DNA from 2 places in the Sphingopyxis sp. Geo48 genome. Region 1 is predicted to be linked to the other one. Evidence: predicted binding sites of a transcription regulator. Region 1 holds the regulator's gene; the other holds the start of a gene.

Region 1 (7,352 bases):
TTCGGCGGGATCGTGCAGCGCGGCCACCTGATGCACGGCAAGACCTCGCCCGTCTGCCACGACGGCACCGGCCTGTTCATCGACCTGCCATCGCCGCTCACCGCGACGCGCTATCACAGCCTCGAGGTCGTCGATATTCCTGCCGAATTGCTGATCAACGCGACCAGCGATGATGGCGCGGTGATGGGCTTCCGCCACGCAGAGCTTCCGATCCACGGGGTGCAATTCCATCCCGAAAGCATCGCGACCGAGCATGGCCACGCGATGCTCGCCAATTTCCTGCATCTCGCGGGACTGCCGGTGGCGGCGCGGCAGGCGGCATGAGCCGCTTCGGCCCGCTTCCCGATCCCGCCGAACTGCTGGATCATGACGAGGCGGCGGACGCTTTCGCCGCCATTCTCGACAGCACCGCCAGCGACGAGGCGATCACCGAATTCCTGATCGCGCTGGCCGAGCGCGGCGAAACGATGGTCGAAATCGCCGCCGCGGCGCAGGCGATGCGCGACCGGATGATCCCGATCGATGCGCCGGCCGGGGCGATCGACGTCTGCGGCACCGGCGGTGACGGTCACCACACGCTGAATGTCTCGACCGCGGTCGCGATCGTCGTGGCGGCGTGCGAAGTTCCCGTGGCAAAGCACGGAAATCGTGCGGCTTCTTCCAAATCCGGCGCCGCCGACACGCTCGAAGCCCTCGGCCTCGACATGGAACGCGCCGCGCAGATGGCGGAGGCGCAGCTTGCCGACCTCGGCATCTGTTTTCTGTTCGCCGCGCACCACCATCCGGCGATGAAGCACATCATGCCGATCCGCAAGGCGATCGGCCGCCGTACCATCTTCAACCTGATGGGCCCGCTCGCCAACCCGGCGCGCGTCACCCGCCAGCTCGTCGGCATCGCGCGCCCCGCCTATGTCCCCGTCTATGCAGAGGCGCTGCACCGGCTGGGGACGGATCATTCGCGGGTGATTTCCGGCGACGAAGGGCTCGACGAACTCTCGCTCGCCGGCGGCAACGAGGTCGCGATCGTCACGCGCGAGAATGTCCGTATGCAGCGCAGCGTTGCGGCCGACGCGGGGCTTCCCGGCCATCCCATTTCGGCGATCCGCGGCGGCGATGCGCGAGAAAATGCCCGCGCGCTGCGCAGCCTACTGCAAGGCGAACGGAACGCCTATCGCGACGCCGTGCTTTATAATGCCGCCGAGGCGCTCATCGTCGCCGGAGCGGTCGAAAACCGGATCGACGGGGTCGAGGAAGCCGCAGAAGCCATCGACAAGGGGCTTGCCAACGCGCTCCTCAATAGCTGGATCGCCTACAGATGAACAAGCTCACCCAGATTCTCGCCACCAAGGCGGATGAGGTCGCGACCCGGCGGCAGGCCTATTCGATGGCTGACCTCGACCGTGTCGACGCGGGCGCTCCGCGCGGCTTTCAAGCCGCCCTGCAGGCAAGGATCGATGCGGGCGGCTACGCCCTGATCGCCGAAATCAAGAAAGCATCGCCTTCCAAGGGATTGATTCGTAACAATTTCAATCCCGCCGATCATGCCCGCGCCTATGCCGCCGGCGGCGCGGCCTGCCTCTCGGTGCTCACCGACGCCCCTTATTTTCAGGGGCATGAAGAGTTCCTCATCGCCGCGCGCACCGCGTGCGATCTGCCCGTCCTGCGCAAGGATTTCATGATCGACCCCTGGCAGGTCGCCGAGGCGCGCTCGATCGGCGCCGATGCGATCCTGATCATCGTCGCGGCACTCGACGACGGCGCTATGCGCGACATCGAGGCGGCAGCGGTCGAGCGCGGCATGGACGTGCTCGTCGAAGTCCACGACGAAGCCGAACTCGACCGGGCGCTGGCCAAGCTCCAGTCGCGCCTGATCGGCGTCAACAACCGTGACCTGCGCACCTTCGAAACCGATCTCGCCGTCACCGAGCGCCTTGCGAAGCGCGTTCCGGCGGGCACGTTGCTCGTCGGCGAAAGCGGCATCGCGACCCATGCAGACTGCCAACGCCTCGCGGAAAGCGGCGTAAAAACCTTTCTCGTCGGCGAAAGCCTGATGCGCCAGGACGACGTCACCGCGGCAACGAAAGCGCTGCTCGAAGGCTGACGGCCGCTTTGGGGTGTGAAGCGGACGCCACGTTATTCGTCGTCCCGGGCTTGACCCGGGATCCACGGCGGCGGCGAAGTCATGGACCCCGGATCAAGTCCGGGGTGACGAAGAGGGAACCATCCTCCCTGTCGCGAAGCGATGGGGAGGGGGACCGTCGCCGCAGGCGATGGTGGAGGGGCCACGACGTCGCGCCATAAGCCCCTCCGTCAGCCCTTCGGGCTGCCACCTCCCCATCGCTGCGCGACAGGGAGGAGCGAATGGCCGCAACCGGTCGTTTCCTGCCATTCCCCTTGCCTTTCCAGCCCTGCCTTGCTTCGGTCCCGACGATGAAACCCAAACCGACTCATCTCGACGACACCGGCGCCGCGCATATGGTCGATGTCGGGACCAAGCCCGCCACCGGGCGCCGCGCCGTCGCGGGCGGCCGGATCACGATGTCAGCCGATGCGCTCGACGCGATCCGCAGCGGCAACGCGCCCAAGGGCGACGTCCTCTCGACCGCGCGTATCGCCGGGATCATGGCCGCCAAGCGCACGGCCGATCTCATTCCGCTCTGCCACCCGCTCGCGCTCACCAAAGTGTCGGTCGAGTTCGCGTGGGAAAGCAACGGCATCGCCGTGCGCGCAACCGCCGCGACGACCGGCCCGACCGGCGTCGAAATGGAGGCGCTCACGGCTGCATCGGTCGCGCTCCTGACGCTTTACGACATGGCGAAGGCGCTCGACCGCGCGATGATCCTCGGCGATATCCGCCTGCTCGAAAAGAGCGGCGGTCGCTCGGGCGACTGGCGCGCCGAATGAGCGGCCTGCTCCCGGTCGAGGAGGCGCAGGCCCGGCTGCTGGCCCTGCGAGGGCCGCTCTGTAGCGAGAATGTCATCTATTCCCAGTCGCTTGGACGATATCTCTCGCAGGATATCCTCGCCCAGCGGGACCAGCCTTCGGGCGACCTGTCGGCGATGGATGGCTACGCGATCCGTGCCGCCGACCTGTTTGGCCCGTGGGCAGTGACCGGCGAAATCGCGGCGGGCAGCGTGCCGTCCCAGCGTGTCGGCCCCGGCGAGGCGATGCGCATCTTCACCGGCGCGATGCTTCCCGAGGGCGCCGACACGATCGTGATCCAGGAGAATGCCATTGCCGAGGGCACGCATTTGCGCCTCGCCACCGCTGACGAGATCCGGCCGGGCCAGCACGTCCGGTCGCGCGCGAGCGACTTTCCGGCGGGCGCGCGCCTTCTCGCCGCCGGAACCCGCGTCACGCCCGGCGTCATTGCCGCCGCGATCATGAGCGGCGCCGCGCAGTTGACGGTAGGCACCCGTCCGCGCGTCGCGATCATCACCACCGGCGACGAGCTCGTCCAGCCGGGCCACGTGCTCGCGCCCGGCCAGATCCCGGACAGCAACGGCACGATGCTCGCGGCGATGCTCGGGACCGAGCCCGCCGACGTCTCGCTGCCTTTGCACATTCGCGATGACCGGCTGATGATATCGCGTGTTCTCAGGGACCTGGCGCGACGTCACGACGTCATCGTGACCGTCGGCGGCGCCTCGGTCGGCGATCATGATCATGTCCGCGGCGCGCTTGAGGACGCTGGCGGCTCTCTCGATTTCTGGAAGATCGCGATGCGCCCGGGCAAGCCCCTGATTGCCGGCCGTATCGGCGACGCCATATTGCTCGGCCTGCCCGGCAATCCCTCGTCCGCCTTTGTCACCGCGACGCTGTTCCTCCTCCCGCTCGTTCGCCACCTCGCCGGGGCGCACGCGCCGTTACCCGAGGTTCGGCAAGCCCCACTCGCCGCCGCGCTCGGCCCCGGTGGGAAGCGGCGCGACTATCTCCGCGCACGGCTGGAGGGCGGCTTGCTCTCGGTCTTCGACGGACAGGATAGCGGCCGCACCGTGCCGCTCGCCGAAGCGAACGCGCTGGTGATCCGCGACATCGCTGCGCCGGCGCGCTTGGTGGGTGAACAAGCGGACTATATCGCTATCGCTTGACAAGTTCCGGTTTGTTCCACTATCGTTCTCCCTATGTCCGGAACTGACCTCATGGAGAACAAGCGATGTTGACCGCGAAGCAGCACGAACTGCTCCACTTCATCCAGCAGCGCCTTGACGCGAGCGGCATTTCGCCGTCGTTCGAGGAAATGAAGGAAGCGCTGGGCCTGAAGTCGAAATCGGGTATCCATCGCCTGATAAGCGCCTTGGAAGAAAGGGGTTTTCTCCGCCGCCTGCCCAACCGCGCCCGCGCGCTCGAGGTGCTGAAGGTGCCCGAGGCGGCCAAGACGCCCGTGCGCAACGATAATGTGGTTCCGCTCCGCAAGCCCGCCCCCTCGCTCAAACCGATTGCCGCGAACGATATCGTCGAAGTGCCGCTGCACGGAAAGATCGCGGCCGGCGTCCCGATCGAGGCGTTCGAGGATCACAACCAGCTAGCGGTTCCCGCCGCGCTGCTCGGCGCCGGCGAACATTACGCGCTCGAGGTTTCGGGCGATTCGATGGTCGAGGCGGGGATTTTCGACGGCGACTATGCGCTGATTCAGAAGGTCAGCACCGCTCGCGAGGGCGATATCGTCGTCGCGCTCGTCGACGGACAGGATGCGACGCTCAAATTCTTCCGCCGCGAAGGCAAGATGATCCGGCTCGATCCTGCAAACAGTTCGTACGAACCCCAGCGCTACGAAGCTGGGCGCGTCATTGTGCAAGGGCGGCTTTCGGGACTGCTTCGTCGTTACCACTGACCTGCGGCGCATTGCGCCACGGATGGCCGTCGCCCGCCGTCAGCGCGGCGACGGCTTTCGGCTTTTCGCCAAGGTAGATGGCAAGCCCGCCGCTTTCCGCCAGACTGTCGCGGTCGATCGTCAGCCAGCGCCCGACGCATTCGCGCGGTAGCCAACGGTCGCTGATCACCACATCGGCGGCGGCACAGGCGGGCGCCATCACGCTTCCCTCGATCCGGTCGTGGCCGCGGGAGGCGAGGACGATGCGGCCCTCCTGTACCCAGCGGCAGAAATCGACATTGCACTCGACATGGTCGAGCATGGCCAGCGCGCCCAGCGGCGCGTCGCTGCCGGCCGCTTCGTTCATCGTGTCGCGGACGAAGTCGCCCGCGCGATCGCGCAGCAGCGCATAACCGCCGCCGGGCACGGCAGCGGCGATGTTTCGACCATCGGCAGTGATCAGCAAATCGGGGCGCGGCTGCAGGACGAGCACCGCCATGCCCGCGACGAGCGGAGCGAGTCCCCACCAGCGCCATGATCGCTGCCAGACGAGAATCCACAAGCCGCCAGCGACCGCCAGCGCAAACGCCCATGCCGGAAACCGCGGTAGCGTAGCGACTGCACCCGGCGCGTCGGCGACCTGATGCGCGAGCGCAATCAGGACTCGCAGGGCCTGCTCGGCAACCCACCAGAAGGGTGCTCCGAGCCCCAGGCTGTCGAACAGCAACGCGAGCGCCTCGAACGGCATGACAACGAATGTCGTCAGCGGAATCGCGACGACATTTGCCAGCGCGCCGTAAAGTCCGGCCTTGTGAAAATGGAACAACGCGATCGGCGCCAGCGCGACCTCGACCACCAGACCGGTGACCAGCAGGCCGGCGATCCCGCGCGCCCAGCGTCGCACCAGTCCTTCGTCGCGCCACGCCATGAAGCGCTGCATGGCGGGGCTTTCGTGCAGCACGACGATCGCCGTCACCGCCGCGAAGCTCAGCTGAAAGCTCGGCCCGACGAGCGACTCGGGCCGCCAGACGAGGACGATCAAGGCGCCCGCCGCGACCAACCGCAAGGTCAGCGCCTCGCGCCCCATCAGCAAGGCGACGAGCACCAGCAGCGCCGCGATCAGCGATCGCAATGTCGGCACCTCGGCGCCCGCTAGCCACGTATAGCCCGCCCCCGCCAGCGCCCCGGCGGCCGCCGCGACCGGCAGCACATATCCGCCCAGTGCCAGGCGCGGGCTCAGGGCGAACAGCCGCCGCGCAAACAGCATGGCAAACCCGATCACCGCGGTGACGTGCAACCCGCTGATCGACAGCAGGTGCGCCAGCCCGCTTCGTCGCATCGCCTCCTCGTCTTCGGCGGAGATCGCCCCCCGGTCGCCGGTGACCAGCGCCGCCGCGATCCCGCCCGGCGAACCCTCGATCTGGCGGTGGATATGCTCGCTCAGCCGGGCGCGCAGCGGTTGCCCGCCCTGCCCCGCGCCCGGCGCGCGCGAAACATCGCCCAATACAGTTCCCACCGCGCCGATCCGGTCGAACCACGCCCGCTGCGCAAAATCATAGCTTCCGGGCAGGCTTGCCGCGGGCGGCGGCATCAACCGCGCGCGCAGCCCGATCCGCTCGCCCGGCATGATCGTGCCGCGCGCTTCGCCCCGCAGCGTGACGCGAACCCGCGGTGGCAGGTCGTCGCGTCCGCGCGGGCGCAGGATCAGTCGCGTCTCGCCCCGCGCCGGCAGCGGTTCTACGGCCTCGACCTCGGCCGAAAAAGCCGTCGTCGCGGGCTGCGCCAACACCGGCGCACCGACCGATGTCGCGCGCGCCCATATCAGCAGCACCCCGATCGCGATGATGCCGCAGCCCACCATAACCATGCGGCCGATCCGGCTCGACCATCCGATGAGCAACCCGGCCAGCCCGCCGCTCGCGAGCATGAACAGCAAGCCGGTCCAGTGCGCCGCCGCAGGCAAGGCGAACCATGCCGCGATGCCCGTGCCGAGCGCCACGGGCAGCCACAACCCCGTCCGTTCCCGCTCGCTGTCGAGTCGCGCTTCGATGTCGGCCAAAAGCCGGCGCAACGGCACCGCAAAGCGCAGGCCAATGGGCGTTTGAAGCCGCCTTGTCGCCATGCTAGGGGCTGCCCCGACCTCCGACCCTCAAGGGCGGCAGAATGAAAGAAAGAGGCCAAGGTGGCAACCGAAACCCCAACCGATCTGGCAGAAGCGACCGGCGCTGACGTCGTGACGCGCTTCGCCCCCTCACCGACCGGCTATCTCCATATCGGCGGCGCGCGCACGGCGCTGTTCAACTGGCTGTTCGCGCGCCACCACGGCGGCAAATTCCTGCTCCGCATCGAGGATACCGACCGCGCACGCTCGACCGACGCCGCGATCGACGCGATCCTCGATGGGATGCGGTGGCTCGACCTCGATTGGGACGGCGAGACCGTCTATCAATTCGCGCGCGCGCCGCGTCATGCCGAGGTTGCGCACGATCTGCTTGCGAGGGGCGAGGCCTATCGCTGCTACCTGACGCAGGACGAACTC
Region 2 (3,964 bases), on a different contig from region 1:
CAGAAGCCCGCGCAGGCGGCCAGCGGCTGGTCGGCAATGCTGATCCATGTGCGTGTCATTTGCCCTTCGGGCCCAACGGCTTCGGCGAAGGCGGTGATCGGGATGAGGCAGCGATGCCCGGGCTGGACGAACCATTCGCGCCACATGCCGTAAGGCGACATCAGCTTGTCGTCGCGGGCGTTGTTGACGTGGGTCGGCTTGTTGGGCTTGCCGGTCTTCTTGTTGGTGGAATGCCGCGGAAAGCCCCACACCATTGCGTCGAGCTGGCGTTCGCCGGCGACCTCGCGAACGACGAAGCCCGTGCCGCCCTTCCAGACATCACCGGTGCTCGCATTGGTCTGCTTCTTGCGCTGCGCCTTGAAATGCGAGGCGACCTCGTCGACCGAGGCCTTGAGCGTGATCTGGTTGCACATCGGCGGCTCCCGTTCAGGCGGCGCCGAGCAGCCCCTCGAAACTGGGCTGGATCGGCGGCGTGATCGTGAAGCTACCTTCGGGGAAGGGGCGCAAGATGTCCAGCGGCGGGCGCTCCTGTTGCATCCAGTCGAACCAATCGTCGGGATCGACGACCGCCACATGGCGGTCCTTGTGCGGCGCAAGGTCCGGATAGGCGGGGACGGTCAACGCCGCGAAGGCATCGAGATAGTCGCGCGTCCCTCGCTGCCAGACCCCGGCAATGCAGAAGAAGGGGATGTCGGTGACGAGGCTTGCCGCATAGAGCGTCTTGCCGTCGCGCTTGATGCCGAACTCGTTGGCGAGGATGAGGCAGGGGCTTTCGATCCGCGCGGTTTCGGACTTGAGCAGCGGGATCTGTCCGATCTCGGGGTCGCGCGACCGGAGGCCCCAATGCGCCTCGATCTGGCGTTCTTCCTGGCCATCCCAGATCATGATCCGGTGCCCGCCTTTGCCGACACCCTGCAGGACGTCGTCGAAATCTCTCTCCATCGTCTAGCTCCTAGCTCCGGTAGCGGCGGATCGCGCGCTTCCATTCGCGTTCGTCGACCCGCTCCTTGATGCAGATCGCGTCCTTGTCCCAATTGACCACTTCGAGGCGGAGCGGTTCGACGCGGCGGCCGGAACTCCAGGCGCATTGCCGGCACCAGAAATGGCGGCACGCCTTGCGAAGATTATCGTCCCAGCCTTTGCGGTGAAAGCGGTACCAAAGCAGTCCCGCATCGAACTTGGCGTGATGACCGCAGCGGCAAACGGGCTGCACCGCATAATGCCAGATGGCCGCCTCGAAAATGTGCGTGGCCCGCGGAATGCCCGATTTCGTATGCTGCACGTCACAGCGCCAGCACCAGCTGATCGGCGTCGGCGGCGGCCGTGGTCTCACCGTGGATGCGCGCGATCGTCAGCGCCAGTTCCTGCGCGGCCGCTTCGCGTATGATTTCCGTTGGCGCGGTGAGGCCGACGCGCGCCCATCCTGGGGCGTCCAGGAGTGCGCGTGCGACTCGGTCAGGGTCGATTCTCATCATGGATCAATGAGAACATAAAAAGAACAAATGAGCAAGCTGCGGTACGCGCGCGTGGGCCCGTCTTCGCGATGCCGCCGCCACGCAAGCGGCCCCGGCGCAAGCCGAACGGACGGGCTCGGCCGTCCGGGCGTCCGCCCATTTCGGCATTTTCCAAGAAGCCGCCCAATAGCAATCGGCCCGAAACGCCAAAGCGGGTATCTTTGGAGCCCAGGGATACCCTGTGTTAAGCTTGGCTGTGCGGGGCGCACGCTGGTCGATCGTGCTTTGCGCCGGGTCAGTGACGCCGAATTATAGAGAGGAAAGATTACTCCAGATTGGCAAACCTTGTACGGAAAAGACAAACTATCCCGGCTGCAGGAAAGTTTTGTTTTTGAGAATGGCGAGGTTTCCCTAACGGCGGCCGCGTCGGTGGAGGGGCCTCTGGTGCCGATAAAGGGACCGGTCTCATCATTCCGATAACAGTCGGCCGGGCACGCGACCCGCCCGGCCGTATCTGGGCGGCGCTCCGCGTCCAGACCCCGGTTTTCCGGGCGCGGGGTGCCGTCATTTTCAGGGGCTAAGGCCACCCGGGGCTGCGCTCGGAATATTCGCTTCGGCGAGTGCGCGCCTACAAACTACCTGACCGCCATATCCAACGGTCAGAAGCCACGCATTAACCCGACGTGGCAGCGCGGAGAGCCCGCGAGCCGCATTGGTCACGCGAGGCGGGTGACGGGGTGAGGGCGCCGCGCATCCATGCGGCGTGGTGCACGCAGAGCTGACGTCGCCACTGCTATCTCATGACATTGCTGCCCGTCAGTTCGGGAGGCCACCTCCCCTATATCGCTCCCCTTCTTTCCGCTGACCCAGCCAGTCCTCTCAGTGACGCAGTGATCGGCTTTCGGCCTCCGCACGCCACGGCGCGGGCGGCGAGGTGAGCGCGCGCATGCGGGCAGCGGCGTGGGCCGAGGGCGCGGCGCCACAGAGGAGAGAAGGATCGGGAAGAGTGTCGCCGGGAAATGGTTCGCGCGCGACATTCGAAAGTAAGTGTCATGAATATCGGTGAAATCAGGAATGTGAATGATCGTCTGACTGGCTCGATCGCGACCCGCACGATCGACCTCCCGCGCATCGGTCTGCGCAAGGTCGAGAGCATGAACCCGCGGGCACCCGTTTACGAGGTGCTGGCGCTCAACGTCGCCCGGCGCTGGGTGCAGGTCGGGGCGCTGTGGGAAGCGGCGTCGAAGAAGACCGGCGAGGTTTTCCTCGCGGGCAATATCGACGACCCGAGCCTCCCCGAACCGCTGCCGGTGGCGCTGTTTCCGTCCGAAGACGGCGGCTACACCATCGCGTGGCGCCGCGAGACCGTCCGTGCCGAGTTCGGCGGCGGTTTCGGCGCGAGCACGCGCAGCTATGACGAGCAGCCGCAGGACCGCGGCTTCGGCGAGAGCACGGCGGGCTCGAACGGCGCGCTGATGGGCGCCGGCGCCGACCTCGACGACGAGGTGCCCTTCGGCTGACGAAGGCGCCGCAACCGGGCCGGGAGGCGCAGCTGCGCTTCCCGGCTCTTTTCTTGCCCGATCCAAGGAGACCGAACATGGTCGCTCATTCTTCCGCGCAAAGTGTTGACAGCTTTGCAGACCTTCGTGCCCTCTACGCCGAACAGATCGCCACGCCCGAATTCCAGGCATCGTTCGGCGATCCCATCCCGCTTTCGATCATCGAACCCGGTGACGAGCCGGGCGAGCATGACATGCCCGAACCCTTCGCGGCGCAGGCCGAATGCGGCGGGATCATCGCGACGATCTTCGACCTTTTCAACGACACGAGGCTCGCGCCGCTTTCCGCCGAGATCGCGTGGGGGTTCGTGAACAGCTTCCACTTCGTCGCCGGGAAACTCGAGCGCCGCGAGGATGCTCTCGCGGCCGAGGTTGGCGAGATGGTCCGGCGCATGGACATGAGCGAGGTGTTCAACAGCGAGCTCGAGGAAAAGCAGCTCCTGTGCCAATCGACTGCCGAACAGCGCGCGGCGATCGAATGCATGCGTGACTATGCCGCCGAAATGTATCGCACCCAGTCGGGCTGGCCCTGGTCGCCCGCGCGCGGATCGCGTGCATCCTCGGCCTCGACTGCGAGCCAGATCGCGGCGCAGGACTTCCTGCGCGAACGGGCACTCGATGCGCGCGAGCGCTACCTGCCGCAGGGGCCGGTCGTAGTCTTCTCCGGCCCCGCGCAATGGCACGACTGGGAGATGCTTTGGCGGCGGCTCGACGAGATCCGCGCCCGCGTGCCCCATATGACGCTGGTGACGACCGGGCAGCGCAAGGGCGCCGACGCGATCGCTGCAGCGTGGGCGGGGCGATCCGAAACCCGCGTACCCGTCGTGGCCTTCGGCCTCTACGGGACCGGGCGTAAGACCGCCTTCACCCGCAACCGAAAGCTCGCCGAACTTCGTCCCGTCGAAGCGGTGGTTTGCGAGGGGTCGGGATTGCAGGCCAATCTCTACCAGA

Evidence for each region. The regulator LexA, encoded in region 1, represses DNA repair genes until DNA is damaged. The targets are predictions, from matches to a motif close to GTTCCNCNCTTGTTCT.
Region 2: a site for LexA is predicted at 1,485-1,500, ahead of QOL79_RS19315 (DUF6771 family protein). Genes of this name have one in related genera too.

What each region holds. Positions count from the first base shown of each region.
Region 1 is NZ_CATKPA010000002.1:671,648-678,999, forward strand. It holds gene QOL79_RS10000 (anthranilate synthase component II) at 1-324, shown strand, start outside; gene trpD (anthranilate phosphoribosyltransferase) at 321-1,319, shown strand; gene trpC (indole-3-glycerol phosphate synthase TrpC) at 1,316-2,101, shown strand; gene moaC (cyclic pyranopterin monophosphate synthase MoaC) at 2,431-2,904, shown strand; gene QOL79_RS10020 (molybdopterin molybdotransferase MoeA) at 2,901-4,091, shown strand; gene lexA (transcriptional repressor LexA) at 4,157-4,834, shown strand; gene QOL79_RS10030 (ComEC/Rec2 family competence protein) at 4,788-6,890, opposite strand; gene gltX (glutamate--tRNA ligase) at 6,996-7,352, shown strand, end outside.
Region 2 is NZ_CATKPA010000012.1:23,895-27,858, reverse strand. It holds gene QOL79_RS19330 (SOS response-associated peptidase) at 1-413, opposite strand, end outside; gene QOL79_RS19325 (SOS response-associated peptidase family protein) at 427-942, opposite strand; gene QOL79_RS19320 (hypothetical protein) at 953-1,282, opposite strand; gene QOL79_RS19315 (DUF6771 family protein) at 1,284-1,475, opposite strand; gene QOL79_RS19310 (DUF736 domain-containing protein) at 2,507-2,974, shown strand; gene QOL79_RS19305 (DUF2493 domain-containing protein) at 3,052-3,964, shown strand, end outside.